DNA from 2 places in the Megamonas hypermegale genome. Region 2 is predicted to be linked to the other one. Evidence: predicted binding sites of a transcription regulator. Region 2 holds the regulator's gene; the other holds the start of a gene.

Region 1 (10,091 bases), 690 kb from region 2:
GGTGGCATTTGTGAAATACAATATAAATTAGTTGATGGCGAAGCTTGCCGAATTTTAAAACCTGTTAAATACACTATTTATAATATTGTAGATGAAAAAGTAATGAAATAAAATCATAAATAAAAAATCCTACAGATAAATTCTGTAGGATTTTTTTATATAAATTTAATTATTTAGCCATTAATTCAGCAATTTTATTAGCAATCGCAGCTGGATCTTCTGGCATCATACCTTCGATGAGAAGTGCTTGAGCATATAAGAGATTGCAATAATCTTTGAATTGCTGTGTATCTTTGCCTGCTTCGTGAATATTTTGTAAGCGAGCGAATAAATCATGTTTTGGATTAATTTCCAAAATACGTTTTGCTTTAAACATCGGATTATTTGTTTCAGCAAATACTTGTTCCATAGCAAAGCTTGGGCCTTGTTCATCAGCTACAAGACAAACAGCAGAAGATTTCAAACGACTACTGATTTTTACATCAGCAACTTTATCGCCGAGTGTTTCTTTAATATCTTTTATTAAATCTTCATTTGTTTTAGTGATGTTTTCTGTTTCTTTCTTAACTTCTTGAGACTCTACATCATCAAGACCTAAATCACCACGGCTGATTGAATGGAATGGTTTACCATCGTATTCGCGCATAACTTCAACTGCAAATTCATCTACATTATCGAGGAAGTACAATACTTCAATGCCTTTATCGCGTAAAAGTTCCATCTGTGGCAAACTATCAATAGCAGCACGGTCTTTACCTGTTGCATAGTAAATCTTTTTCTGATTTTCAGGCATATGTTCTACATATTCTTTTAAAGTGATGAGTTTATCTTCTTTAGATGTAGTAAACAGCAATAAATCTTTTAATTTATCCACTGTATCTGTACCAGTATATGCACTGCCGTAAATACCAATTTTTAAAGATTTACCATACTGTGCCCAGAATTTTTCATATTTTTCACGGTCTTTTTTGAGCATTGTATTTAATTGACGCAAAATGCTCTTTTCAAGGTTTTTACCTATTAATTTAAGTTCACGGCTCTGTTGTAAAAGTTCACGTGAAATATTAAGAGAAAAATCTGGAGAGTCTACTAAACCTTTGACAAAACGCAAGTATTCTGGTAATAAATCTTTGCATTTATCCATGATGAATACATGGCGAGAATAAAGCTGTAAGCCTGGTTCATAATCGCTATGATAAAGGTTATACGGTGCATGTTCTGGGAAGAATAACAATGATGTATATTCAATAGTACCTTCAACTTTATTGTGCATAACTTCCATTGGTCTTTCCCAATCGTGGAAGAGATTTTGATAAAATTCATCATATTCTTCTGGTTTAATTTCTGATTTATTTTTTGCCCAAAGTGGTTGCATGGAGTTTAATGTGCGAACTTCGTTGCGTTTTATAGTGCCAGCGCCTTCGATTGGTTTGCCATCAGCGTCTTTTGGCTGTTCTTCCACTACGAAATTCATTTTAATTGGATAGCGAACATAATCAGAATATTTCTTTACGAGAGATTGTAATTTATAAGTATCTGTAAAGTTTTCTTCTGCTTTATCTCCATAGAATTCTGGTAAAAGTGTCAATGTGATGCTTGTACCACGTTTTTCTTTTTCACATTCTTCAATAGTATAAGAACCGTCAGCTGTGGATTCCCATTTATAAGCCTGTTTTTCACCAGCTTTACGTGATACTACAGTGATTTTTTCGGAAACCATAAATGCAGAATAGAAACCTACACCGAATTGACCGATTAAATCTTTACCTGTATCGCCGCCTTCTTTTGCTTGCTGTAATTTTTCTAAGAAAGCTTTTGTACCAGATTTAGCGATTGTACCGAGATTTTCCATTAAATCGTCTTTATTCATACCTAAACCATTATCAGAAATAGTCAATGTATGACTATCTGCATCTGGTACTAGGAAAATTTCATATTGGTCGTCGCCTTCTAATAAATCTTTATTTGTAAGTCCTTCAAAGTGAACTTTATCAATCGCATCAGATGCGTTAGAAATCAATTCACGTAAGAAAATTTCACGATTTGTATAAATCGAATGTATCATTAAATCGAGTAATTTTTTCGTTTCAGCTTGAAATTGATGTGTTTCTTTAGCCATTTAATTTACACCTCTTATAATTTTTGCCAAAATAATTAGCACTCTATACAACTGAGTGCTAATATCCTATTTATTATTATATATTTATAAGTCAAAAAGTCAATAGAAAGCAAAATAAAAACCGGATTAAATCCGGTTTTATTTTAATTTTCTCTAAAAGATAAGAGACCATATTGATATGCATTTATATCATCTTGTGTTATCGCTTTTTTAGAAGATAAAACGATGCAGTAATTTGTTTTATTACCTTTGAGATATGTTTCGATGTTCTGACCTGGTTCTTCAATAGTTTGGTCAGCTTTACCGTCTTTATTTGTATCTACTTGAATATTTTTAGCTGTAACAGCATAAATAGCATTATGACCATTTATTGGTACAAGACTAACTGATTCATAACCACGTTCTACCATTAAATGTGCAAATAAATCTTTTGCATCTTGTTCGCTGATATTATCAAGATCTGGGAATGTATCATTAGTAAAAGCATCTGGAGATACTACCCAATATTTAGTGAGGCTATAGCCATCATTTTCAAATACTAAGATATCACCTTTTTCCTGTGGGGAAAATATACTCAAATCCATTACAGCAATTGGTTTTTGCGGACATTTTATCGTATAACCAAAGCGATTACTTGTATAAAAATATCCATCACTTGCTGCCAAAGCTGCATTAGCAGAAAAAGCAAGCACTAAAGTAAACACACACATCAAGGACAGTATCATTCTTTTCATCATAAGCAAATCTCCTTAAACTCAATGAATTCATTCAATTCACTGTTTTTCTCCAATTATAGCATAAGATAGAAGAAAATTCTTCTATCCTATACTAATAAATTGTTTATTTTACATAAATTTATCTGGATTTGTTTTTGGTTTTTGTTTACCACCTGTAATTAAGGAAGTAATCTTCATTACAACGAGATACATTACTGGAATTAAGAATACACCCAAGCAAGTAGCAACAATCATACCGCCAACAACAGCGATACCCATATTATTACGAGCTGCCGCACCAGCACCGCTTGCAACAGCAAGTGGCAAACAACCGATAATAAATGCGAGTGAAGTCATGATGATAGGACGCAAACGCAATTTAGCAGCTTCCAAAGTTGCTTTAAGCGGTGTCATACCTGTATCAACACGCATTTTAGCGAATTCAACAATCAAAATTGCATTTTTAGCAGCCAAGCCCATAACTACAATCATACCGATTTGCATATAGATACTAATCTGCATGTTAAGAATATAAGCTGAAGCAAGTGCACCAAAAATACCTGTTGGAACTGTAAGTATTACTGCATACGGTACACTCCAGCTTTCGTATAAAGCTGCAAGGCAAAGGAATACGAATACGAAGGAAAGTAACATAACCTGACTTGTAGAGCTTGTTGCTGCTTTTTCTTCACGGCTCTGACCAGACCAGTCAACGCTAAAGCCTGTGGAAGCTACTTCTTTAGATATCTGTTCAATAGCATCCATAGCTTGACCAGAACTGTATCCAGCTCCTGGACTACCTTGAATTGTTATACTTCTGCTGGCATTAAAACGAGAAATAATCGCTGGACCAGAATCAAGTTTCGGCTTAATTACAGCATTAAGCGGAACCATTTGTCCATTACTACCTCTAATATAAATAAAGCGAGTAGTAGAAGCTTCATCACGGAATTTAGTATCCGCTTGCATTACTACTTTGTAAGAACGGCCAAATTGGTTGAAGTCATTTATTTCAAAACCACCGAAGTTTACTTGCATTGCAGTAAATACATCGGAAATATTAAGACCTAAGTTTTTAACTTTTTCACGGTCTACTTCAAATTCATAAATTGGTGAACCTACACTATAAGTTGTATAAACACCCTGCAAAGCTGGATTTTGATTAGCTTTTGCTACAATAGTTTTAGCAATCGTATCGAGCTCTTCATTCGTATGACCACTCATATCTTGAAGCTGCATATTAAAACCACTAGTAGCACCAAGACCTGGTAAAGATGGTGGGTTCATAGCGATGATAGAGGCTTGCGGATATTTTGCTGCTTCTTTAAATACACTACCAATTTGCGCATTAATACCTAAATTTGGTGTTGTACGTTCACTCCATGGATCAAGTCCAACGAAGAATGTTGCTGCACTGGATTTAGAACCGTTTGACAAAATATCAAAACCAGAAATACCCATTACCTGAGATACACCTGGTATTTGTTGCAAGTCATTGGATAATTGACGCATTAATTCATTAGTACGATTTAATGAAGTACCTTCTGGTAAAGTTACTGAACCAATATAGAAACCTTGGTCTTCTTCTGGAATAAATGTTGTAGGTAATACCTTAAACAATAGACCCATCAAAGCTACGATTACAACGAGTGCAACTACGCATAATTTAGCTTTACCGATAAGTGTTGCTACACATTTTATATAACCACGTGTAAGCCAGTTCATAAACTGATTGAAACGAATAAAGAATGCACCTAACTTACTATCCGTATTTTCCGTTGCACTATGTGGTTTCAACAAAGTAGCACAAAGTGCTGGAGTAAGTGTAAGCGCTACAAAGGCTGATAAGCCCATTGAAATAGCGATAGTCAAAGCGAACTGACGATATAATACCCCAGTCATACCGCCAAGACCTGCTACTGGAATAAATACGGAAGCCAATACAAGCGCGATAGCAACAACTGGACCTTGTACTTCGTCCATTGCACGACCTGTAGCTTCTTTTGGATTAAGTCCATCTTCTGCCATATGACGTTCAACATTTTCGATAACTACGATAGCATCGTCTACTACCAGACCGATGGCAAGAACCATACCGAAAAGTGTCAATGTATTAATGGAGAAATCAAGTACCACGAAAGCAGCAAAAGTACCGATAAGTGATACTGGAACGGCAAGCATTGGAATGAGTGTTGCTCGCCAACTTTGTAAGAAAATATAAACAATGAGCATAACAAGAAGCAATGCTTCCACGAAAGTATGCATAACTTCATTGATAGACTCACTGATGTAATTAGTGTTATCAACAACAACTTTATACTCTAAATCAGGTGGAAAATCAGCTTTTGCTTCTTCCAAAACCTGTTTTACACCAGCTACAGTTTCCATAGCGTTAGCATCATTTGTGAGCTGTACACCAAAACCAACGGAGTTTTCATTGTTGTTTGCAGCTATAATACTATTAGTACGAGCACCTGTTTCAACTCGTGCTACATCTTTTAAACGAACAAAAGAACCTGCATTATTATCAGAACGAATTATAATATTACCAAATTCTTCTGGTGTTACAAGACGACCTTGAATTTTGCCAGTGTATTGGAATTCTTGGTCTTTTGGAGCAGGCATCTGACCGATTGTACCTGCTGGTGCTTGAACGTTCTGTTCTTCTACAGCTGCGATAACATCAGCTACAGTTAAACCGAGTTCAGCTAATTTGTCTGGATTAATCCAAAGACGCATTGCATAGTCAGCACCGAATACGTTTAAGTCACCAACACCTGGAACACGTTTCATTTTATCTACAAGATAAATATCGGCATAGTTTTTAAGAAATACATCATCATACGTACCATTTGGAGATGTAATAGATACAACCATCGCCATATCTGTTGATGCCTTACGTGTTGTAAGACCGTATGCCTGTACTTCTGATGGCAAGCTTGGTTCAGCTGTAGATGCGTAGTTTTGAACTTTTACGGAGTCCATATCACCATCTGTACCAAGTTTAAATACTACAGATAAGCTATATCTACCATCATTTGAAGAAGTTGAACTCATATAGTCCATACCTTCTACACCGTTTACTTGCTGTTCAATTACTTGTGCTACTGTTTCATTAACAGTATCAGCATTCGCACCAGTATAAGTTGTACCTACGCGAATAGTCGGTGGTGAAATCTGTGGATATTGCGCTACTGGTAAAGTAAACGCTGAGATTGTACCTAAAATTACAATGATGAGCGATACTACAATAGCAAATATCGGACGATTTATAAAAAATCTTGACAATTACAGCACCTCCTGATTAAAAAGTTAAACCTAAATCTTCAGGAGTTACCATGGTTACATCGAGAGGAACGCCTTCTTGTAATTTGGTAAGGCCTTCTACAATGACAGTATCATTTGCTGAAAGTCCATCAGTTACAATCCAGAAACTGCCTACTTTATCGCCTACAGTTATTGGTTTTGTAACAGATTTACCATCTTCACCCACTACCATTACAAATGTTTTTTCCAAAATTTGTTGTACCGCACGTTGCGGAATTAAAATTGCATTTGGAACGACTTCTCCTTCAACTTTTACACGTGCAAACATACCTGGTAATAAAATTCCATCTGGATTATCAAACAAAGCATTAATTGCTAATGTACCTGTATTAGTTGCTAAGGAACGGTCTATTTGAACTAATTTTCCTGTAATAGGATATTCTGTACCATCACTTAAAGTAATAGTAACATTACCTACATCACTGTTAAAAAATGAAGATAATTTCAGATACTCATCTTCACTCACATTAAATTGAGCATATACTTGGTCAACAGAACCCATTGTAACAAGTACTGTACTTCCGGCTGTAGCATAAGTTCCTACATCAACATCATTGATATCTAATTTACCAGAAGTTGGTGCATAAACAACAGTATCATCTAAATCTTCCTGTGCTTTTTTTACTAATGCTGCATTAGAATCGATTATTGCTTGCTGTGCATTTAGTGATGCTGTTAAAGCTTCTACTTGAGATTGTTGTGTAGTAGCTTGTTGTTCAGAAATTGCATTTTGCGCAAGTAATGTCTGATAACGACTGTTATCTGTTTGAGCATTTTGTAATGTTGCTAAAGCATTTTGATAACTAGCTTGTGCTTGAGCAAGGTTTGCCTGTGCAGATAAAAGCGCACTTTCATACTGTTTGCTATCAACTTTGTATAACGGCTGACCCGCTTGTACAAATTGACCACCTGTAATATATTTTTCAACAATAGTTCCTGAAACACGTGAAGTAATTTTTACTTCATTTGTGCTTTTGATATCACCAGCATATTCATAATTGATTGGTGTATCTTTTTGAATAACTTGCATAGCTTTTACAGCAGTCGCTCCACCAGGTCGTTGCCCACCAGTATTAGCCATCATCTTAGAATAGACAACATAGCCAATGATAGCAATAACTACTATAGCCACAACAGCAAGAACCACATTTTTTTTGTTTTTTAGTGTGGCCAAAACTCCTCTACCTCCTTTGATAAATTCCAAAAGCTGTGCAAATGCACAGCTTTTAAATCAGCTTTTTTCGAAATTTTTTATAAATAGCTGATAGTACACAAGTATTTACTATTATCGTGTTCTATAGTATAGTATATTTATTGAAAAGTCAAGATTTTTGCGATATTGAAGACTGTTTTTAATCTTGTTTTAATCTTTTAAGAAATTGGACTTATTATTTGAAAAATCCTAATAAAGGGAGGCACTTTTTTGGAAAATAATAGTAGGAAATTATCAGATATTTATTTTGATTTATTTGAAATAATGATGACTTACAATCATAAGTTATGGCGTACTGCAGCTTTACCATTACCACTTAATCATTTTGCAGTCATGTATTATTTATTTGAAAAAGAAAATACATTTGCTACAGTAACTGAATTAGCAAAACATTTGTCTATATCTAAACAACAAATGAGTCCTATTATTGACAAATTAGTAAAAAAAGAATTTATCAAAAAAACTTGTTTAAGTAAAGATAGAAGATATAATCAAATTTCTTTAAGCGAAAAAGGGCGAAAATTTTTAAAGGAACATCAACAATCACAAAGACTTATTTTTATGAAATGTACGACAGATTTATCAAATAGTGATACGGAAAAATTTGATGAAAGTGTGCAAATAGTGAAAAAAATGATGGCTAAAATTTTTGAAGATAAAAAATGATACAAGCGATATTTCAGTTTACATGTTGACAACAACAATTATTTACTATATCATAAAAAACCGAACCATTTATTCAATACAACACGATTAATGGTTTTATGATATGGGGGTATTTGGAATGAAAATGAGTAAATTGGCAATTATCGGTCTCGGCCATGTAGGTTCAGCTGTATTAGCTCAAGCTATGGCAATGAATTTAGCTTCAGAAATTGTATGTATTGACATCAACGAAAAAGTAGCTCATGGTGAAGCTTTAGATGCAACTCATGCAACACCTTGTACATATGTGCCAGGTATGAAAGTTTATTCAGGAGATTTTAGTCAGTGTAAAGACGCTGATATTATAATTTGTTCCGCTGGCCCTAGTATCTTACCTGGAGAAAAGTTGGACAGATTAATACTTGCAGAAAGAAATGTAAAAGTCATCAGTGAAATCATGACAGAGGTTACAAAATATACAAAGAATACGCCTTTTATCATGATTACCAATCCGCTTGATGTAACTACATATTTAGCAGCTACTAAATTTGGTTATGAAAAAGGAAAATTATTTGGTACAGGAACAACATTAGAAACACTTCGCTTAAAACGCATTGTAGCAAATCATTATAATGTTGATGCTAAAGATGTACAAGGCTTTATGCTAGGTGAACATGGTAATTCTGCTTTTCCTGCATGGTCTACAATCAGTATTGGCAGTGTACGCTTAGCTGATTTGGATAAATACTATGACCATAACTGTGAATTTGATAAAAAAGCTATCGCTCAAGAAGTAGTAAACACAGCATATGATGTATTATTATCTAAAGGCTGGACAAATACTGGTATAGCAATGGGAGCTTGCAGATTAGCTCGCGCTGTTATATTCAACGAACGTTGCGTAACGCCAGTTTCTACACCACTTGATGGCGAATATGGTTTAACAGATGTAGCACTCAGCTTACCAAGCATTGTTGGTGCTAATGGTGTAGAAAAACGTTTAGCTATAGATTTACCAGAAGATGAATTAAAAGCTCTTCAATTCAGTGCAGAAAGTATAAAAACCGTACTTAGAGCAAATAAATTAATTGACTAATATTAAATAATAAATAAAGCTACTTTTGATTTATTAATCGAAGGTAGCTTTATTTATTATAGAAGAAAGTTATAAATTAATATTAGCTTAAAAGAAAAAACACTAGATATAAAAGACAAGTATCTCTAGATGTGATAGAATAACATAGATATTGTATTATGAATTTTAATTAGCCTAAGGGGATTTTTAATGGAAAAAAATAAATTAATTATTTGTGATTTAGATGGAACTTTATTTGATACACGCAGGGTTAATTATCATGCTTACCATGAAGCAGTTAAACTTTCAGGACTTGCTGCAGATTTTGATTATGACTTTTATATTAATCGTTGCTGGGGCCCTACGTATAAGGAATTTTTACCACTTATGGGTGTACCTGTTGAACGCTTTGATGAAATTCACGATTTGAAAAAAACTCTTTATGAAAAAAATTTAAAGTACGCACAAGAAAATACACATCTTTTTGATATCATTGAAGCATTAAGTCCTACATATCACACTTGTGTAGTAACTAGTGGCTCACATAATTCAAAGGATATCTTAAAATACTTCAACCGCTACGATTTATTTGAAGCGATTTTCACCATTGATGATGTAAAACATGGCAAACCAGACCCAGAAGGATTTTTTAAAGCAATGGATTATTTCCATGTAAAACCAGAACAAACTATAATCTTTGAAGACTCCTCTGTCGGCATAGAAGCAGCCCGCCGTACAGGAGCTAGTTTATGTATTGTTGATGATTTCAACAAAAAATATTAAAATACTCATTGTATTAGTTGATTTTCAACTAAGGATTTAAGCTAAATAGAGGAATGTTATATGTTTAAAATCATTACTAATTCACCTGAGCAAACATCTCTTTTAGGAGAAAAAATAGCTAAGTTAATAAAAGACAATCTCGTCATTTGTTTAGAAGGCGATTTAGGTGCAGGCAAGACTCTTTTTACGCAAGGTTTTTGCCAAGCCCTAAAT
Region 2 (10,091 bases):
TTAAAACTTTGATACGTACATGTTGGTCACCGCGTCCTGTGCTTCTGAGATAAGGAATACCTTTACCTCTTAAGCGCATAACTGTACCAGATTGTATGCCTGCTGGTATTTTCATTTCTACTTTACCATCGAGAGTAGGTACTTCGATAGTATCGCCGAGAGCTGCCTGAACAAAAGTGATTGGCATTTCACAAATTACTTCGGAGCCTTCACGCTGGAAGAACTTGTCTGGTTTTACTGTAATATATACATATAAGTCACCAGTAGAACCACCGCGAACACCTGCATCACCTTCACCAGCTACGCGGATACGGTTGCCTGTATCAACACCTGCTGGGATTTTAACTTCAACTTTAGAACGAATGGATTTTACGCCTTTACCGCCACAAGTTTTACATGGATTTTTGATGATTTGACCAGTACCACTGCAACGAGAGCAAGGATGTTGGTTAACCATGCGACCAAATGGCGTATTTTGTACGGATTGTACTGTACCTGTACCATGGCAATCTGGGCAAGTTTCTGGATGTGAACCAGCAGCTGCACCAGTACCGTGGCAGTCTGGACATTGTTGTGTTCTTGGAATGTTAAGTGTTTCTGTTTTACCAAAAGCAGCTTCTTCAAATGTGATTGTCAAATTATAGCGAAGGTCAGCACCGCGTTCTGGGCCACGTTTGCGTGCGCCACCGCGAGGACCGCCACCACTGCCAAAGAACATATCGAAGATATCGCCAAAGCCATCAAAGCCACCGCCTTGACTAAATCCACCAAAGCCGTCGAAACCGCCTGCACCAGCACCGGCTGTTCCGTCAAAAGCTGCATGACCAAATTGGTCGTACTGTGCTTTCTTCTTCGGATCGGATAATACGCTGTAAGCTTCGTTTACTTCTTTCATCTTTTCTTCGGCTTCTTTTGGATTATCACGATTGCGGTCTGGGTGGTATTTTAAAACCATTTTACGGAAAGCTTTCTTTATTTCTGCTTCTGAAGCATTTTTATCAACGCCTAACACTTCATAATAATCGCGTTTTGTACTCACTTTGCACCACCTGAATTTAATAACGAAAATTTATGCTTAATTGACATAACTCCAGCTAATAAGAGTTAACTGGAGTTATGCAAATTGAATTTCTCTAATTATTATTTGTCTGTTACATCTTTGAATTCAGCATCAACAGTGCCATCATCTTTTGGTTGGCTTTGTTGTTGTGCACCTGCACCAGCATTAGCGCCGCCTGCTTGTTGTTGTGCCTGTTGAGCTTGTTGATAAGCTGCTGCACTTAATTCATAAAGTGGTTTTTGTAATTCTTCCATAGCTTTTTTGATTGCTTCAGTGTCATTACCTTTTAATGCAGTTTTAACGCCTTCGATGCCGTCTTTAACTTTAGAAACAGTACCAGCGTCAGCTTTATCGCCTAAATCTTTAATAGTTTTTTCTGCTTGGAATACTAAAGCATCTGCATTATTTCTTGTTTCTACAGCTTCTTTACGTTTTTTATCTTCTGCTTCATGAGCTTGAGCTTCTTTAACCATGCGGTCGATATCTTCTTTGCTCATGCCGCTATCGGATTTGATTGTGATATTTTGTTCTTTACCAGTACCGAGGTCTTTTGCGGATACATGAACGATACCGTTGGAGTCGATATCAAATGTAACCTGAATCTGAGGAACTCCTCTTGGAGCTGGTGGAATATCAGTTAATTCGAAAGTACCGAGTAATTTGTTGTCAGCAGCCATTTCACGTTCGCCCTGGAATACGCGAATTGTAACAGCTGGCTGATTATCTGCTGCAGTGGAGAATACTTGGCTCTTAGATGTAGGAATTGCAGTATTTCTTTCAATCATGCGAGTGCAGATACCGCCGAGAGTTTCGATACCAAGAGAAAGTGGAGTTACATCGAGTAATACGATGTTTTTATCATTGAGTTCACCGGATAAGATACCAGCCTGAATAGCTGCACCTACTGCAACGCATTCATCAGGGTTTACACCATGGCTAGGTTCTTTACCGAAGTATTTTCTAATAGCTTCTTGTACAGCTGGGATACGAGAAGAACCACCAACGAGGATGATTTTATCAATTTCAGAAGCAGAGAGTCCAGCATCTGCCATTGCTTTACGAGTTGGTTCAACAGTTGCTTCAACGAGGTCTGCTGTGAGTTCATCGAATTTAGCACGAGTAAGTGTTAAATCAAGATGTTTAGGACCAGTAGCATCAGCTGTGATGAATGGTAAGTTGATGTTAGTAGAAGTCATACTGGATAATTCGATTTTTGCTTTTTCAGCAGCTTCTTTAAGACGCTGAGCAGCCATTTTATCTTGAGATAAATCAATGCCGTTGGATTTTTTGAATTCTTCAACCATCCAGTTCATAACAGCGTTATCGAAGTCATCGCCACCTAAATGAGTGTTACCATTTGTAGCAACAACCTGGAACATACCATCATCGAGGTTTAAGATAGATACATCAAATGTACCACCGCCAAGGTCGAATACGAGGATTGTGCCGTTTTCGCCTTTATCAAGACCATAAGCAAGAGCTGCTGCTGTTGGTTCGTTTACGATACGAAGTACATCAAGACCTGCGATTTTACCTGCGTCTTTAGTTGCTTGACGCTGGCTATCGTTGAAGTAAGCAGGAACAGTGATAACTGCTTGAGTTACTGTTTCGCCGAGATATTTTTCAGCATCGCCTTTTAATTTCTGTAAAATCATAGCAGAAATTTCAGGTGGTGTATAAGATTTACCATCAATATTTACTTTATAATCAACTTCACCCATATGACGTTTGATTGAAGCGATTGTTCTATCTGGATTGGATACGGCTTGACGTTTTGCAAGCTGACCGATGAGGCGTTCACCATCTTTTGTGAAACCTACAACTGAAGGAGTAAGTCTGCTACCTTCTGGATTTGTGATAACGGTAGGTTCGCCGCCTTCCATAACAGCTACTACAGAGTTAGTAGTACCTAAGTCAATACCAATTACTTTGGACATTTAAAATTCCTCCTAAAAAAACATCTATATATAAATATAAGTGTTATCAAATATTAATATTTAAACTAACTATTGATTAGTTAGCTACAACCTTTACCATACTTGGGCGAATTACTCGTCCTTGTACCATGTAACCTTTTTGTAATACTTCTTCAACTGTATTATCTTCTTTTTCAGGGTCTTCTACACGCATTACTGCTTGATGGAAATTAGGGTCGAATTTTTCACCGACAGCTTTAATTTCTTCAAGACCATTTTTCTGAAGAGAAGTAATAAGCTGATTGTAAACCATGGAAATACCATCGTGAAGTGGACTGCCCTTGGCTTCTTCAACAGCAAGAGCACGTTCAAAATTATCTATGATAGGAAGTAAATCTTTTATAAGACCTTGAAGAATTACACTGGATAAATCTTCGCGTTCTTTTTCATTACGACGACGGAAGTTCATAAAATCTGCTTGCAGTCTTTTGTAATGTTCTTCACTTTCCTGTAATAAAGCTTTTTGAGCTTCAAGTTCTTTTTTTATAGCTTCTAAATCATCAGTTGCTTGTTCAGCAGGAGATTCTTTGGCATCATTATCAGTATTATCAGCAGTAGTATCAGTGACATTTTCATTAACTTCTGTTTCTTTGGCTACTGTATTTTTATTTTCTTCTGGAGATGTCATAAATTAAACCACCTTCTTATATTTTAAAATAGCTATTTCAGCTACAAATGTAAGCGATGAAATATATCGGCAAGATTTGTATTCATAAATTCTAGCAATGAAATAATTTTGCCGTAATCCATACGCGTCGGACCTAAAACAGCTAAGGTTGCAACGGGTTTGCCATCTAAATGATATGTTACACTTATGATACTGCAATCTTTTATATCATTATATTTATTTTCTTGCCCAATCGTAACAGCTAATCCTTTGTTGCGTTGTTCTTGTAAGATGTTACAAAGTAAGGTTTCTTGCTCTAGCATGGATAAAATTCGTTTTACATTATCTATATTGTGAAATTCTGGTTGTTCCATCAGTTGTCCAGCTCCGCCTAAATAAAGGCGATTTTTTTTGTCTTGAGCCATAGCCTCATCAATTATATTGATTATGGCATTGAACACTGTGGTATTTACTGTTTCACCACGAATTTTGCGAATTGAAGCCATGCTGATATCACGAAGATTGCGACCCTTTAAATAAGAGTTAAAAACATTCGCGATGTTTTCAAAATCCTTAAAAGTTACACCGCTTGGAACTGCGATAACCTTATTATTAATAAAGCCTGCATCTGTCATTATAATTGCTATGACATGAGAGCTGTCGAGTGGCAGAAAACGTAGATATCTGAAAGCTGTTTGAGATAATTGCGGTGCCAAAACTAAAGAAATATTTTTGGTTAATTGAGAAATTATGCGACTTGTTTCACGAAAAATTCCTTCTACTGAACGTGCTTTAGTGGCATACCAATGGTTGATAAGATTTTTCTCATCCTCCGACAATTGTTCCAACGTTAAGAGGTCATCTACATAAAAACGATAACCTTTTGATGAAGGGATGCGCCCCGATGATGTATGGAGATGCTTGATATAACCAAGCGTTTCCAAATCAGCCATTTCATTACGAATAGTAGCAGGGCTAATTCCCAAACCGTATTTTTTGGCGATTGTTCGGGAGCCGATAGGCTCTGCTGTAGATATATAATCATCTACAATGGCTCGGAGAATGCGTTGTTTTCTTTCATCTAGCATTTTTTTCACCCCTGTTGTTAGCACTCTATATTAGTGAGTGCTAACTTCTAATTAAGAGAGTAGCACTATTAGGACAAAAAGTCAAGGTTTTTTTAATAATTTTTCTAAAAACTTTATATTAGGCAGTTTTATAAATAAAAATGCAGGGTGCATAGATAGAATTTATTTTGTGATGGGAAAAGAAAATGGCTAGGATATTAATAAATAAGGCATCTTCTTATATTATATGAACTTTCATAAAAGAAAATATTTTTCCCTTTTATATTTATAAATTATTTGTTATAATTAGTTTAACATGAAAACTAAACTATTTTAGTTTTAAAGGAGGATTTAATTATGTCTGAAACTACAAAAGGAACAAGTAACGAATTAGGTACTATCCGTATTGCTGACGAAGTTGTTAGCATTATTGCTGGTCTCGCAGCTACAGAAGTTGAAGGTGTTGCTGGCATGAGCGGCGGCATTGCAAGTGGTATTGCAGAAACACTTGGTCGTAAGAATTTCTCTAAAGGTGTAAAAGTTGAAGTTGGCGAAAAAGAAGCAGCTGTGGATTTATATATTATCGTAAAATATGGTTCACGTATTCCAGACGTTGCTCTTAATGTACAGGAAAGTGTAAAAAATGCCATTGAAAATATGACAGGTCTTAATACTGTAGAAGTAAACGTTCATGTACAGGGTGTAGGCTTCCCTGAAGATGTAAAAGAAGAAGAAGTACGTGTCCGCTAAGAAAGAGGCTTAGTATGAACGTTATAAATCGTATCATCCTATTCTTTTACGCCTTGGCATTTGGTGCTGTTTCACTTCTAGTAATAGCGTTATATACAAGAATTTTTTCTGATGCGCAAGTTTGGAATGAATTCTTATATTTATGCAGTAGATGGGAAACACTTGCCGTAGCTATCGTCGTGTTAATCTGTAGTTTATATCTATGGTTACAGAGTATTTCTTCGCACAGCAATGATGTAACAGCTAACGAAGCTGTTATAGTGCAAGGAAAAATGGGACAAGTGCGTATCTCTTTAGTGGCTTTAAAGAATATGGCTGATAAGATTGCCGTTTCCACTGCAGGCGTCCGCGACGTAAAAGTTAGAATAAAAATGACTAAGGCAGCTACCAAGGATAAAACTTTAATACCTAGTTTTAAATTGCGTTTAGTTGTTAGTGAAACGTATAATATCGTAACAATAAGTGATGATATCAGATATCGTCTTAATGATTATTTATCTAAATACATTGGTATTGAAAATACTAAAATAGAGATAGATGTTAAGAGTATATCGGATGATCCTTCTGAAGGCAAAAGACACGTAGTATAAAAGTTTTAGAGGTGGCACAATGAAGGAAGATATCTTAAATTTTATTAAATATCAACTAAAAGAGCATTGTGGTAGAACAATTGGTATTGTTATAGGTTTTATTATTGCATTATCTATATTGGTATTCGGTTTCTTTTCTACATTATTTGTGATAATCTGTATGGGACTAGGACTGTTTATCGGTAACAAAATAGATAAGAGCGATAGTGAATTTTTTGAAGACCTAGTTTATCGAATTCAACGATTGTTATCACCATTTTCTCGTCGTTGGTAAAAGGAGATAAAATATATTTATGAGTCGCAGACAAGCGAGAGAAATCGCATTGCAGTCACTGTTTCAATTGGATTTTAATGCAAGCAGTAATGAAGAAGCTATAAATCATGCTTTAGAGCATACAAAAATTTCATCTGGTGACTGTGATTATGTAAATTTATTAGTTAATGGTACTAGAGAAAACTTAGAAGCTATTGATAAAATGATAGCAGATAAATCCAAAGATTGGAAAGTTGAACGCATGTCAGGCATTGACAGAAATATTGTTCGTTTAGCTATATTTGAAATGAATTTCAGTTCAGATAAATTAGTGCCTAATATAGCAATCAATGAAGCTGTTGAGTTGGCAAAAAAATTTGGTACAGATGATTCTGCCCGTTTTGTTAATGGTATTTTAGGTTCAATGATTAAATAACACTATTTATTGCCAGGCTGATTAGCCTGGCATTTTTTATGCGAGGCTAAAAATGTCGGATAAAATCTATACTGTAAGTCAATTAAATAAATATATAAAGCAGCGTTTTGAAGATGATATTATCCTAAATAGTGTGATGATAAGAGGTGAAATTTCTAACTTCAAGGTTCATACTTCAGGGCACTGCTATTTTACTTTAAAAGATACCTCCGCTAGTATTAAATGTGTGGCATTTCGCTCATTCGCTATGAGACTGAGATTTGCTCCTCAAAATGGAATGAAAGTCATTGCAAAGGGATATGTCTCCATATATGAGCGAGATGGTGCATATCAATTATACGTGCAAGGATTAGTGCCTGAAGGCATCGGTGAATTAAGCCTTGCTTTAGAACAATTGAAGGAAAAATTGAGCAAAGAAGGACTTTTTGATAGTAAATATAAAAAGCCATTGCCCTTTTATCCTAAAAAAATAGGTGTGGTAACTTCTCGTACAGGTGCTGTCATTAGAGATATCTGTCATGTAGCGAAAAGGCGTAATCCTTTGGTTAAAATAGTTCTTTACTCTGTATTAGTTCAAGGCGAAGAAGCAAGCACACAGATTTGTGAAGGTATAAATTTTTTTAATGAAAAATATCCTGTAGATGTGCTTATCGTTGGTCGTGGCGGTGGTTCTATGGAAGATTTATGGGCTTTTAATGAGGAAAAAGTCGTTAGAGCTATTTTTAATTCCAAAATCCCTGTAATATCGGCTGTCGGTCATGAAACAGACTATTCGCTATCAGATTTAGTCAGTGATGTGCGAGCTGCTACACCTTCACAGGCGGCAGAACTTGCTGTTCCGGAACGTGATGGTTTAATCAATTATATAGATACTTTGCAAAAAGAGCTCAATTATAAATACTATAAACAAATTGAAAGCAAAAAAAGTCAATTACAAATGCTTTTACAAAATAGTTTGCTAATGCATAAAGATAAATTATTGATATCAAAGCAACAGCAAATGGACTTATTGATAGAACGGTTATATAAAAGTGCGCAAATAAGCTTTAAAGATAAACTTCATCAAGCAACGTTATTAAATGAAAAATTACAGACATTAAATCCTATTAATATATTAAAACGCGGTTATAGTTTAACGAAGAAGCAAAATCAATTTATAAAATCGGTAAAAGATGTACAGCAAAATGATTTTTTGCAAATAGTTTTAGCTGACGGTACAATAAAGGTAAAGGTAATTGATATAGACAAGCAGGATAAATGATATATTTTGGGGAATTTTTATGGGTAGAAAAAAATTAACTTTTGAAAATGCTATGGAATCTTTAGAAGAAATTGTACAACAGTTGGAAACTGGAGATATTCCATTAAATGAATTGATAGATAAATATAATGAAGGAATGAAATTATCTGCGTTTTGTTTATCTGAGTTAAGTAGAGCAGAACAGATAATCAATACTGAAATAACTGTAGATAAAGATAATAAGATAGTTGAAACAAAATTAAATTTAGAAGGTGAATAAATAGATGATGAGAGAATATTTACAAAGAAAAATCGAATTAGTAAATAAGGAACTCGATAGTATTTATTTAGAACAAGATGCTTTAAATTCTACTTTGGCAAAATCCATGAATTACAGTTTAATGGCAGGTGGAAAAAGATTACGCCCTGTTTTATTGATGGCGGCAGCTGATGCAGTGGGAGCAAATGGTGAAAATTTTGTGCATTTAGCGACTTCTATTGAAATGATTCATACGTATTCGCTAATTCATGATGATTTACCAGCTATGGATAATGATGATTATCGTAGAGGAAAGTTGACTAATCATAAGGTATTTGGTGATGGTGTAGCTGTTCTAGCAGGTGATGCACTGCTTACAATGGCATTTGAAGTGATAGCCGATAGCCCTAATGTTGATGTGGCAAAAAAATTAAAAATAGTAAAAGAAATAAGCCATGCAGCAGGACCTGAGGGAATGGTTGGTGGTCAAGTAATTGATTTAGAATCAGAAGGTAAACATATTGATATGAATACCTTGCAAAAGATGCATAGAGCAAAAACAGGTGCATTATTCTGTGCTGCCATTCGTTCTGGAGCGATTTTAGGTGATGCAACTGATAAACAGCTTGAAGCATTGACTGAATATGCACGTCAATTTGGATTGGCTTTTCAAATCACCGATGATATTTTAGATGTTACAGGTGATGAAGCATCTATTGGCAAACCAGTAGGTAGCGATGAAAAAAATCATAAATCCACTTACGTTACACTAGGTAGTTTACAATCAGCAAAGGATTTGGCTCAAAAAGCAGTAGATAATGCTAAAGAAGCATTAAAAGATTTTGGCACTGAAGCAGATTTTTTGCGTGAAATAGTGGATTATTTGATTTCACGTAAAAAATAAATTAAGAAAGAGTGTTGGATTATGAATATCTTAGAGCAAATTAAATCTCCTGCTGATTTAAAATATCTATCAATACCAAAAATGCAGGCATTGGCTACGCAAATTCGTGAGTTAATTATAAAAACAGTTTCACAAAATGGTGGTCATTTAGCACCGTGTCTTGGTACAGTAGAACTTACATTAGCACTGCATAAGGTTTTTTCTTGTCCGCGCGATAAAATAGTTTGGGATGTTGGTCATCAAGCATATACACATAAGATTTTAACTGGTAGGCGAGATAAATTTTCAACATTGCGTAAAAAAAATGGAATTACGGGTTTTCCTAATCGTTTTGAAAGCATATATGATGCCTTTGGTGCAGGTCATGCAAGTACATCAATATCAGCAGCACTTGGTATGGCTGTTGCTAGAGATTTAAACCACGAAAATTATAATGTCATTGCTGTTATCGGTGATGGAGCAATGACAGGTGGAGAAGCTTTAGAAGGGCTTAATAATGCAGGAATTTCTAAACGTAAGATGATTGTTATTTTAAATGATAATGAAATGTCTATTGCACCAAATGTAGGTGCTTTATCAGAATATTTATCTTTAATTCGCGTTAATGAAAAATATCGTCGTGCTAAAAAAGATGTGCATAGAATTTTAAGCAGCATACCGCGCATTGGTAATTCTGTGTTAAAAACAGCTAATTATGTGAAAGACGGCTTTAGAAATGCCATTGTACCAGGTGGTTTTTTTGAAAGTTTAGGATTTACGTATATTGGGCCAACTGATGGAAATAATTTAGAAGACTTAATTAATGTTTTAGAAAAAATAAAAATAAATATGGATGGTCCTGTCCTATTGCATGTACAGACTAAAAAAGGAAAAGGCTATATTCCTGCAGAACGTCATCCAGATAAATTCCATGGTATTGGTAAATTTGATATTGCTACAGGAAAACCAA

Evidence for each region. The regulator HrcA, encoded in region 2, represses chaperone genes, less so after heat shock. The targets are predictions, from matches to a motif close to TGTTAGCACTCNNNNNNNNNGAGTGCTAACA.
Region 1: the regulator HrcA is predicted to act here: its motif matches at 2,153-2,183, upstream of htpG (molecular chaperone HtpG).

The regions. Positions count from the first base shown of each region.
Region 1 is NZ_LT906446.1:47,977-58,067, reverse strand. It holds gene CKV65_RS00260 (hypothetical protein) at 1-111, shown strand, start outside; gene htpG (molecular chaperone HtpG) at 170-2,119, opposite strand; gene CKV65_RS00250 (hypothetical protein) at 2,263-2,856, opposite strand; gene CKV65_RS00245 (efflux RND transporter permease subunit) at 2,965-6,123, opposite strand; gene CKV65_RS00240 (efflux RND transporter periplasmic adaptor subunit) at 6,140-7,336, opposite strand; gene CKV65_RS00235 (MarR family winged helix-turn-helix transcriptional regulator) at 7,586-8,041, shown strand; gene CKV65_RS00230 (L-lactate dehydrogenase) at 8,160-9,116, shown strand; gene CKV65_RS00225 (HAD family hydrolase) at 9,306-9,878, shown strand; gene tsaE (tRNA (adenosine(37)-N6)-threonylcarbamoyltransferase complex ATPase subunit type 1 TsaE) at 9,939-10,091, shown strand, end outside.
Region 2 is NZ_LT906446.1:741,111-751,201, forward strand. It holds gene dnaJ (molecular chaperone DnaJ) at 1-1,039, opposite strand, end outside; gene dnaK (molecular chaperone DnaK) at 1,141-2,997, opposite strand; gene grpE (nucleotide exchange factor GrpE) at 3,074-3,664, opposite strand; gene hrcA (heat-inducible transcriptional repressor HrcA) at 3,706-4,731, opposite strand; gene CKV65_RS03510 (Asp23/Gls24 family envelope stress response protein) at 5,068-5,460, shown strand; gene amaP (alkaline shock response membrane anchor protein AmaP) at 5,475-6,050, shown strand; gene CKV65_RS03520 (DUF2273 domain-containing protein) at 6,070-6,324, shown strand; gene nusB (transcription antitermination factor NusB) at 6,344-6,739, shown strand; gene xseA (exodeoxyribonuclease VII large subunit) at 6,792-8,000, shown strand; gene xseB (exodeoxyribonuclease VII small subunit) at 8,020-8,259, shown strand; gene CKV65_RS03540 (polyprenyl synthetase family protein) at 8,264-9,142, shown strand; gene dxs (1-deoxy-D-xylulose-5-phosphate synthase) at 9,164-10,091, shown strand, end outside.